3 regions of the Streptomyces sp. S4.7 genome follow, and region 1 is predicted to be linked to each of the others. Evidence: riboswitches for the same ligand, from Rfam matches in the RefSeq annotation. Region 1 holds a riboswitch; each other region holds the start of a gene.

Region 1 (3,266 bases):
TCGGACATCGGGTCAGCCTCCTTGGACCGCGGTGAGGATCTCGACGCGGTCGCCGTCGGACAGGGTGGTGTCGGACCAGCGCCCGCGCGGGACGACGGTCTCGTTGAGCGCGGCGGCGACGCCCGAGGGAGCGGCCGTCAGGGTCGCGACGAGGACGTCGAGCGTGACGGGGCCGGCGAGGACGCGGGCTTCCCCGTTCACCGAGACGGTCATGGACCCGGGCCCGCTGCCGGACGGGTGCGAATTCACGGTGTCGGTCATGCGTGCTGCTCCTGACCTGCACGGACGGTGGGGGAGGGGGCCGAGGCGCCACCGGGCGGGAAGCGTGCGGGGGTGAAGGGCCGTGCGTGGTCCGGCAGTTCACCCGTCGTGAGGACGGTGGCCATCACCCGGCCCGTGACGGGCGTCAGGAGCACCCCGTTGCGGTGGTGCCCGGTGGCCAGATGCAGCCCCGGCAGGGCGGTCGGCCCGAGCAGCGGGGCGTTGTCCGGCGACGTCGGCCGCAGCCCGGCGAGGGTCTCGGTGAGCGGCAGTTCGGTGATGCCGGGGAGCAGTTCGTGGGCGTCGCGCAGCAGCTCGTACACCCCGCCCGCAGTCACCGTCGTGTCCCAGCCCAGCTCCTCGCTCGTCGCCCCGACGACCAGCTCGCCGTTCTCGCGCGGCACGAGATAGATGTGGCTGCCGCGGACCTCGGCCCGCAGCGTCCGGGACAGGAACGGGGCGTACGGGCGCGGCACCGTCAGCCGCAGGACCTGGCCCTTGACCGGACGTACCGGAGGCAGGACGTCGTCCGGCACGCCCGCCAGCCGCCCGCTGAGGCTGCCCCCGGCGACGACGACCTGATCGGCGCCCAGTTCGGCGCCGCCGGCCACCGTGACCCCGGCGGCCCGGTCCCCGGCCACCCGCAGCCGTTCGGCCCACGCCCGGTGGAAGACCACCCCCGACCGCTCACAGGCCGTCACGAGGGCGGCCGCGAGCCTGCGCGGGTCGATCTGGTGGTCCCCGTCGACCCGCAGCCCGCCGCGGACGCCGGGAGCGAGCATCGGCTCCAGCCGCCGGCACTCGCGGCCGGTGAGCCATTGCGACTCCAGACCCGACCTCCTTTGGAGGGCGTGGAGTTCACGCAGCTGCGCCCGGTCGTCGCTGTCGAGAGCGACGGCGAGCGTGCCGCAGGCGCGGTAGCCGGTCTCCTGCCCCGTCACCGACTCCAGTTCGGCGACGAAGTCGGGATACAGCTGCGCCGAGGCGATGTTCAGCGCCAGCAAGGTCTGTTCGCCGTGGTCGAGTTCGCTGACGGCGGCGAGCATCCCGGCGGCGACCCGCGCGGCGCCGCCGCCCGGCTCCGGATCGACGACGGTGACGCCGAGCCCGAGCTGCGCCGCGCGCCAGGCGGTGACCAGGCCGATGATCCCGCCCCCGACCACCAGGACGTCGGACCGCCCGGATTCCCGGTACCGAACATGAGATGACCGCATGGGTGTCCAGCTCCTCCCTTCGCCGGCATGACCCGGATCAGGTTCGTACGGTCGGAGGCCGCGTCAGCCTCCCTCTCAGCCCGGTGCGTACGGGCTCCCGCGAGGTGTGAAGTCTTCTGTTCGCCACTGATGACAAGTGCTTTACGGTCAGGGTAACCCCCTGTCCCCGCCCCCTGTAAGGGAGTCGTCGACCCCGCCGGTTCCATAAGGTGATCGGGTGAGCGAGCAGCGGAAGCAGACGGACGAGCGGCGCACCGTCGTCGTCGGCGCGGGAATGGCGGGTGTGCAGACCGCCGTGGCACTGCGCGAACTGGGGCACGAAGGCCCCGTCACCCTCATCGGCGCCGAGCGTCACCAGCCCTACGACCGGCCCCCACTCTCGAAGGCCGTCCTCCTCGGTGCGGCGGAAGGTTCGGCCTTCGACGTGGACTTCGACGCGCTCCGTGCGGAGTTGCGGCTGGGTCTCGAAGTGACCGGTGTGCGCCCGGCGGACCACGAGGTGGACACGGAGGCGGGGCCGGTTCCCTACGACGCGCTGGTCATCGCCACCGGCGCCGAACCGATCACCCTGCCGGGCGCCGACGGGGTCCCGGGTGTTCACCTGCTGCGCACCCTGGACGACGCGGCGCGGCTGCGCCCCGTCCTGGAGCGCAAGCACCATGTCGTCGTGGTGGGAGCGGGCTGGATCGGCGCCGAGTTCACGACCGCGGCCAGGGAGGCCGGCTGCGAGGTGACCGTCGTCGAGGCGGCGGCCCATCCGCTCGCCGGCGCCCTGCCCGCCGAGGTCGCCACTCCGATGGCCGACTGGTACGCCGAGAGCGGCGCCGAACTCCTCACCCACGCGCGCGTGGCGAGCGTCGAGCCCGGCCGGGTGGTTCTCTCCGACGGCCGTGAGCAGGCGGCGGACGCGGTGGTCGTGGGCATCGGCGCCAGACCCGCGACGGCCTGGCTGGCGGGATCCGGCATCGTGACCGGCGCCGAGGGCGCCGTCACCGCCGACGACCGGCTGCGCGCCTCGGCGCCCGGTGTGTACGCGGTCGGGGACTGCGCCTCGTTCCCCTCGGCCCGCTACGGGGAGCGGCTGATGGTGCACCACTGGGACAACGCGCTCCAGGGGCCGCGCACGGTCGCCGCCGACATCGTGGGGGAGTCCCACGAGCCCTACGACCCGGTGCCGTACTTCTGGTCCGAGCAGTTCGGCCGTTTCGTGCAGTACGCGGGCCACCACGACCGGGCCGACGCCCTCCTGTGGCGCGGCGACCCGGCGAGCGCCGCCTGGTCGGTCCTGTGGCTGCGGGAAGGGGCGCTGGTGGCGCTGCTCGCCGTCGGCAGACCGCGAGACCTGGCGCAGGGCCGCAAGCTCGTCGCGGCGGGTGCGCGGATCGACACGCGGCGGGCCGCCGACCCCGCCGTACCGCTCAAACTGACGGCTCTGTGACCGTGTCCCGCGCGCTCTCCCCGGGCCGGGGGTACCGCTCGTCGGCCCAGTCGGTGCCCGGCTCGGCTTCCGACTGTCAGTCCGGGATGGCAGGCTTGTCCTGTGACTGAGATTGACGCAAAGATCGATGCTCTCGTCCCTGCCTGGCTTCACCTGCCCGATATCGCGGAAATGCTCGATATCGAGGTGACGCGTGTGCGTCAACTGGTGAAGGAGGGTCAGCTGATCGCCGTGCGCCGCGGTGAGAATCGGGCGCTTCAGGTGCCGGCCGCCTTCATCGACGGCAAGAAGGTCGTCAAGGGCCTCGCCGGGACCCTGACGCTCCTGAGGGACGACAGCTTCACCGACGAAGA
Region 2 (3,266 bases), 2.0 Mb from region 1:
AAGTGCGCGGTCTTCGCCGGCTCCGCCGGCAGTGTCTCGTCGTGGAACTCCCGTGCCGTGTCAGGGTCGAGCGCCAGATTGAACTGGTCCTCCCAGCGGAATTCGAACCTCGCGTCCGACAGCGCGTCGTCCCATTCCTGCGCCCCCGGATGGCCCTTGGCCAGATCCGCCGCGTGCGCGGCGATCTTGTACGTGATGACGCCGGTCTTCACGTCGTCGCGGTTGGGCAGGCCAAGGTGCTCCTTGGGCGTCACGTAGCAGAGCATCGCCGTACCCCACCAGGCGATCATCGCGGCGCCGATGCCGGAGGTGATGTGGTCGTACGCCGGGGCGACGTCCGTCGTCAGCGGCCCGAGCGTGTAGAACGGTGCCTCCTCGCAGATCTCCTGCTGGAGGTCGATGTTCTCCTTGATCTTGTGCATCGGGACATGGCCCGGCCCCTCGATCATGGTCTGTACGTTGTGCCGCTTGGCGATGGTGTTCAGCTCGCCGAGCGTCCGCAGCTCCGCGAACTGCGCCTCGTCGTTGGCGTCGGCGATCGAGCCCGGTCGCAGGCCGTCACCGAGGGAGTACGTCACGTCGTACGACGCGAGGATGTCGCACAGCTCCTCGAAGTTCTCGTACAGGAACGACTCCTGATGGTGCGCCAGGCACCACGCCGCCATGATCGAGCCGCCGCGCGAGACGATGCCGGTCTTGCGGCGGGCCGTGAGCGGCACGTAGCGCAGCAGGACGCCCGCGTGGACGGTCATGTAGTCGACGCCCTGCTCGGCCTGTTCGATGACCGTGTCCTTGTAGATCTCCCAGGTCAGTTCCTCGGCCTTGCCGTCGACCTTCTCCAGCGCCTGGTAGAGCGGCACGGTGCCGATGGGGACCGGGGAGTTGCGCAGCACCCACTCGCGGGTGGTGTGGATGTTGCGGCCGGTGGAGAGGTCCATGACCGTGTCGGCGCCCCACTTGGTGGCCCAGGTCATCTTGTCCACCTCCTCCTCGATGGAGGAAGTGACCGCGGAGTTGCCGATGTTGGCGTTGACCTTCACCAGGAACCGCTTGCCGATGATCATCGGTTCGATCTCGGGATGGTTGACGTTGGCCGGCAGTACGGCGCGGCCCGCGGCGATCTCGTCGCGCACCACCTCGGGCGGGACGTTCTCCCGGATGGCGACGTACTCCATCTCCGGGGTGATGTCGCCCCGCCGGGCATAGGCGAGTTGTGTCACCGCCCGCCCTTCGCGGCCCCGGCGCGGCTGGCGCGGGCGGCCGGGGAAGACCGCGTCGAGATTGCGGAGACCACCGCGCGGCGAGGTGTGCTTGAGGCCGTCGTCCTCGGGACGGACCGGGCGGCCCGCGTACTCCTCGGTGTCGCCGCGGCCGATGATCCAGTTCTCCCGGAGCGGTGCGAGACCGCGCCGTACGTCGGTTTCGACGGTGGGGTCGGTGTACGGGCCCGACGTGTCGTACAGCGTCACGTCGTCGCCGTTGGTGAGGTACACCTGACGGACCGGCACCCGGAGGTCGGCGCGCGATCCTTCCACGTATCCCTTGTGCCAGCCGATGGCTCGTGCGGCAGGCGTGCGTGCGTCCTGAACGGTCATATGAGACCTACTCCCTACGCCGGCATTACCCGGTAACAGGTTCGGCGGTCGACGCAGCTCAGGGATCCGGGGAAGCCCCGGAACTCCACAGTCAGCGTCCTCTCAGCCCGGTGCTCCGAGCTCCCGCGTGTGTAAAGGCACCACCACGCTAACGCGATGTCGGGCGTGCTGAACAGAGGGCCCCCGCCGTTCTTGCGATGATCGGTCGGTGACCTCACCCCAGCAGACACCCGATTCGCACGGCCACTCGCACAGCCACGGGCCGGCCGCGCCGGTCTCCAAGCACCTGCGCAAGGTCATCGCCGCGGTGCTGATCCCCTTCGCCACGGCCGTCCTTGTCGGACTCGTCGTGCTGTGGCCCGGCGGCGCCCCGGCGCACGAACGCACCGGTGTCGGCTTCGACCGCCAGACCGAGCAGGGCCAGGTGGTGAAGATCGAGCAGATCGACTGCAAGGACGTGAACGCCGCTCAGGTCCCGCCGACGGGCGACACGACGACGCCGGAGGGGCGTGAGGCGCAGCGCGCGCAGACCGGCGACTGCGAGAAGGCGACGGTCGAGGTGACGACCGGCAAGGACAAGGGGCGCAGGTTCGTCGAGATCGTCCAGCCCGACGCGCCGCGGCAGTTTCACGTGAAACAAGGCGTTGTGGTGGCATTCGCCCCCGACGCGCCCCGGGATCTCCAGTACTCGGTCACGGACGTGGACCGTTCGACGCCGATGGCGCTGCTCGCCGGGATCTTCGCGCTCGCGGTGGTCGTGGTGGGGCGGCTGCGCGGGCTGATGGCGCTGATCGCGCTGGTCATCTCGTTCGCCGTGCTGACGCTGTTCATCCTGCCGGCGATTCTTCAGGGCTCGAATCCGCTGATCGTCGCGGTCGTCGGCTCAAGCGCGATCATGCTGCTCGCGCTGTACCTGTGCCACGGTCTGACGGCCCGTACATCCGTCGCCGTACTCGGCACGCTCATCTCGCTGCTGCTGATCGGGCTGCTGGGCTCGCTGTTCATCGGCTGGGCGAGTCTGACGGGCAACACGGACGACAACACCGGACTGATCCACGGGCTCTATCCGGAGATCGACATGAGCGGCCTGCTGCTGGCGGGCGTCATCATCGGATCGCTCGGTGTACTGGACGATGTGACGGTCACCCAGACATCGGCGGTGTGGGAGCTGCGCCAGGCGAATCCCGACATGGGACCGCGTGCTCTCTACCGGGCGGGCATCCGTATCGGGCGTGACCACATCGCGTCGGTGGTCAACACGCTCGTACTGGCCTACGCGGGCGCCGCGTTGCCGCTGCTGCTGCTCTTCTCGATCGCCGAGTCGAGCGTGGCGACGGTGGCCAACAGCGAACTGGTGGCCCAGGAGATCGTACGGACCCTGGTCGGGTCGATCGGTCTGGTCGCGTCGGTGCCGGTGACCACCGTGCTGGCGGCCCTGGTGGTGTCGGCCGACCGGCCGGGGACGGGGGAAGGCGCGACGCCGGAGACCGAGACGGGAGCGCCGTCGGGGACGCCGTCAGGGGCACCCTCGGGGGCGCCGCCGAAGGCGCCTACCGGGCGGCCGTTCGGGGGCCTGCGGACGCGGGGCGGCGGCGGGCGGCGCCGCAAGGCGTAAGCGCTCAGCCCGCGTTCTCCTCGGCGAGGATGCGCCCCAGCGTCTCCTCCAGGTTG
Region 3 (3,266 bases), 3.8 Mb from region 1:
AATCGCCGTGACGGGGTAGGCGAAGAAGACCGCGAAGAACGCGACGGGCACGGCCATGAGGCAGAGCCGTACGACGCTCCCCCGGCGCCGTGCGGCCCGCACCACGGGGCCCGGCTCCCGGCCCCGTCCTCGCCCCGTCCCCCGGACGACCGGCCCCGCCTCCGTACGCGTGGCCGTGTCACCCTCCCGGTCGCCCTTCGCGGCTACTTGACGACGAGTGAGGACCACGACTGGATCCACTCGTCACGGTTCTCGGCGATCTTCTCCGGGGCCACGGTCTCCGGCTTGTCGACCACGGCGCCGTGGTCCGTGAAGAGCGCGGGCAGCTTCGCACCGTCGACGACCGGGTTCACGAACATGTTGAGCGGCATGTCCTCCTGGAAGGTCTTGCTCACCAGGAAGTCCAGCAGAGCCTTGCCGCCCGCCTCGTTCTTCGCGCCCTGGAGCAGACCGGCGAACTCGATCTGCCGGAAGCAGGTGCTCGTGGCGACGCCGGTCGGCGCCTCCTTCGGCTGCGGATCGGCGTACAGGACCTCGACAGGCGGGCTCGACGCGTACGAGACAACGAGCGGGCGCTCCGCCTTGGCCTTCTTGCCGCCCGCCGAGCCGGAGAACTCCTCGTTGTAGGCCTGTTCCCAACTGTCCACCACCTGGACACCGTTGGCCTTGAGCTGCTTCCAGTAGTCCTGCCAGCCGTCGTCCCCGTACGCCGCGACGGTGCCGAGGAGAAAGCCGAGACCAGGTGAGGACTGCGCGGCGTTCTCGACGACGAGCAGGTCCTTGTAGGCGGGCTTCGTCAGGTCGGCGAAGGACTGCGGCGGCGCCAGCTTCTTGTCGGTGAAGTACTTCTTGTCGTAGTTCACGCAGATGTCGCCGGTGTCGACGGGCGTGACACGGTGCTCGGCGTCGTCGAGCCGTACGTCGGCGCGGACCTGGTCGAGGCTCTTCGCCTCGTACGGCGTGAACAGGCCGTTGTCGAGGGCGCGGGAGAGCAGGGTGTTGTCGACGCCGAAGAAGACGTCGCCCTGCGGCGAGCCCTTGGTGAGAATTTCCTTGTTGAGCGCCTCGCCCGCCTCGCCGCTCTTCAGCACCTTGACGGTGTAGCCGGTCTGTTCGGTGAACTCCTTGAGTACGGAGTCCGAGGCGGCGAACGAGTCATGGGCGACGAGCGTCACACCCTTGGACTTCGCGACGTCCGACGACGTGGAGTCGTCGGACTCGCCGCACGCGGCGAGCACGGAGACGCCAAGTGCGGCAGCGAGGGCGCCGGCCGTCATTCTCTTCGTGGTACGCACTGAATTCCTCCTGGGATGTCCAGGAGAAGACGCGGCCCTGCCCCGCACCGGCGGACCGGAGCAGGGCAGGGCGCAACAGCTTGAGTGATGTCCGAACTTCCTACCCAGAATGACCTGGGCAAGGTTCAGAGGGTCTGCGGCCGTGAGGCTCGTCCGAGTCTCTGCCGCACTCTCAGCGCTGTGGCGCTCCCCTGTCGGAATATGTAATTCGTTCGAACCAGCGTACATGGGCCCCGTCGGGGTCCCGTCGCCGCGCTCAGCGCTCCGTGGCCGCCAGCTGACCGCACGCCCCATCGATCTCCTGACCGCGGGTGTCGCGCACCGTCACCGGCACGCCGTGGGACGCGATCGCCTCGACGAACGCCTTCTCGTCCTCGGGGCGGGAGGCCGTCCACTTGGACCCGGGTGTCGGGTTGAGCGGGATCAGATTGACGTGCACCCGCTTCCCCTTGAGCAGCCGGCCCAGCAGATCGCCCCGCCACGCCTGGTCGTTGATGTCGCGGATCATGGCGTACTCGATGGAGATCCGACGGCCGGACTTCTCCGCGTACTCCCAGGCTGCGTCCAGCACCTCCCGCACCTTCCAACGGGTGTTGACCGGCACGAGGGTGTCGCGGAGCTCGTCGTCGGGCGCGTGCAGCGATACGGCGAGGCGGCATTTGAAGCCCTCGCCGGCGAATCGCAGCATCGCGGGCACCAGGCCCACCGTCGAGACGGTGATGCCGCGCTGCGAGAGTCCGATGCCGTCCGGCTCGGGGTCGGTCAGCCGGCGGATCGCCCCGACGACGCGGCGGTAGTTGGCGAGCGGTTCACCCATGCCCATGAAAACGATGTTGGACAGCCGCGCGGGGCCGCCGGGGACTTCACCGTCGCGCAGCGCGCGCATTCCGTCCACGATCTGGTGCACGATCTCCGCCGTTGACAGGTTGCGGTCCAGGCCCGCCTGTCCCGTGGCGCAGAACGGGCAGTTCATACCGCAGCCGGCCTGCGAGGAGATGCACATGGTGACGCGGTCCGGGTAGCGCATCAGGACGGACTCGACGAGCGTGCCGTCGTGCAGCCGCCACAGCGTCTTACGGGTGGTGTCGTCGTCGCAGGAGATGTGCCGCACCACGGACATCAGGTCGGGCAGCAGTTCCGTGGCGAGCTTCTCGCGCGCGGCGGCGGGGATGTCCGTCCACTCGGCGGGGTCGTGCGCGAACCGTGCGAAGTAGTGCTGCGACAGCTGCTTGGCACGGAACGCCTTCTCACCGAGCGCCGCCACGGCCTCGCTGCGTTCCTCCGGTGTGAGGTCGGCCAGGTGCCTCGGCGGCTTCTTGGCGCCGCGGGGCGCGACGAAGGTGAGTTCTCCGGGATTGGGCGGTGCCATGAGCTGTTTTCTCCTCGGTACGACGAGGCCGGTGTCCCCGCCCACCGCGGGAGGGACACGGGCACGCTGCGGGTGCCAGGAGACCTCATGTGACGGGCCCCGCGACCGCGGAGCGCAGTAAGGCCCGCCGTCCGGGACGGCGGGCCTTACCAGGGTAACCGGTACGGATACGGGTCAGCCCGAGCCGACGAACACCACCAGCAGCAGCCACACGACCGGGGCCGTCGGCAGAAGCGAGTCGAGGCGGTCCATGATGCCGCCGTGACCGGGCAGCAGCGTGCCCATGTCCTTGATCCCGAGGTCCCGCTTGATCATCGACTCTCCCAGGTCACCGAGCGTGGCACTGGCCGCCACGGCGAGACCGAGCAGCAGCCCCTGCCACCAGGTGCCGTCGTCGATGAGGAACTGCATGCACAGCGCCCCCGCCGCCATGGCGAATCCGATGGCGCCGAAGAGACCCTCGCGGGTCTTGCCGGGGCTGATGCGCGGTGCCAGCTTGTGGCTGCCGAAGCGCCAGCCGATCGCGTAAGCCCCGGTGTCGCTGACGATGGTGAGCACCAGGAAGGTGAGGACCCGCTGCGCGCCGTCGTCCGCCGTGAGCA

What was found. A riboswitch is a leader RNA that binds a small molecule or an ion and turns the genes downstream of it on or off. The one in region 1 is predicted to bind thiamine pyrophosphate.
Region 2: it holds a riboswitch for thiamine pyrophosphate, as region 1 does, so the genes downstream of both, thiC (phosphomethylpyrimidine synthase ThiC) here and thiO (glycine oxidase ThiO) in region 1, are expected to answer to the same signal.
Region 3: it holds a riboswitch for thiamine pyrophosphate, as region 1 does, so the genes downstream of both, SSPS47_RS25190 (thiamine ABC transporter substrate-binding protein) here and thiO (glycine oxidase ThiO) in region 1, are expected to answer to the same signal.

The regions. Positions count from the first base shown of each region.
Region 1 covers NZ_CP048397.1:1,781,654-1,784,919, reverse strand. The annotation lists gene SSPS47_RS07860 (thiazole synthase) at 1-8, opposite strand, end outside; gene thiS (sulfur carrier protein ThiS) at 13-213, opposite strand; gene thiO (glycine oxidase ThiO) at 258-1,475, opposite strand; TPP riboswitch at 1,472-1,586, opposite strand; gene SSPS47_RS07845 (FAD-dependent oxidoreductase) at 1,693-2,913, shown strand; gene SSPS47_RS07840 (Rv2175c family DNA-binding protein) at 3,016-3,266, shown strand, end outside.
Region 2 covers NZ_CP048397.1:3,738,449-3,741,714, forward strand. The annotation lists gene thiC (phosphomethylpyrimidine synthase ThiC) at 1-1,595, opposite strand, end outside; TPP riboswitch at 1,590-1,732, opposite strand; gene SSPS47_RS16550 (YibE/F family protein) at 1,804-3,210, shown strand; gene SSPS47_RS16555 (SsgA family sporulation/cell division regulator) at 3,215-3,266, opposite strand, start outside.
Region 3 covers NZ_CP048397.1:5,622,319-5,625,584, reverse strand. The annotation lists gene SSPS47_RS25195 (iron ABC transporter permease) at 1-57, opposite strand, end outside; gene SSPS47_RS25190 (thiamine ABC transporter substrate-binding protein) at 204-1,295, opposite strand; TPP riboswitch at 1,375-1,498, opposite strand; gene rlmN (23S rRNA (adenine(2503)-C(2))-methyltransferase RlmN) at 1,552-2,664, opposite strand; gene SSPS47_RS25180 (phosphatidate cytidylyltransferase) at 2,839-3,266, opposite strand, start outside.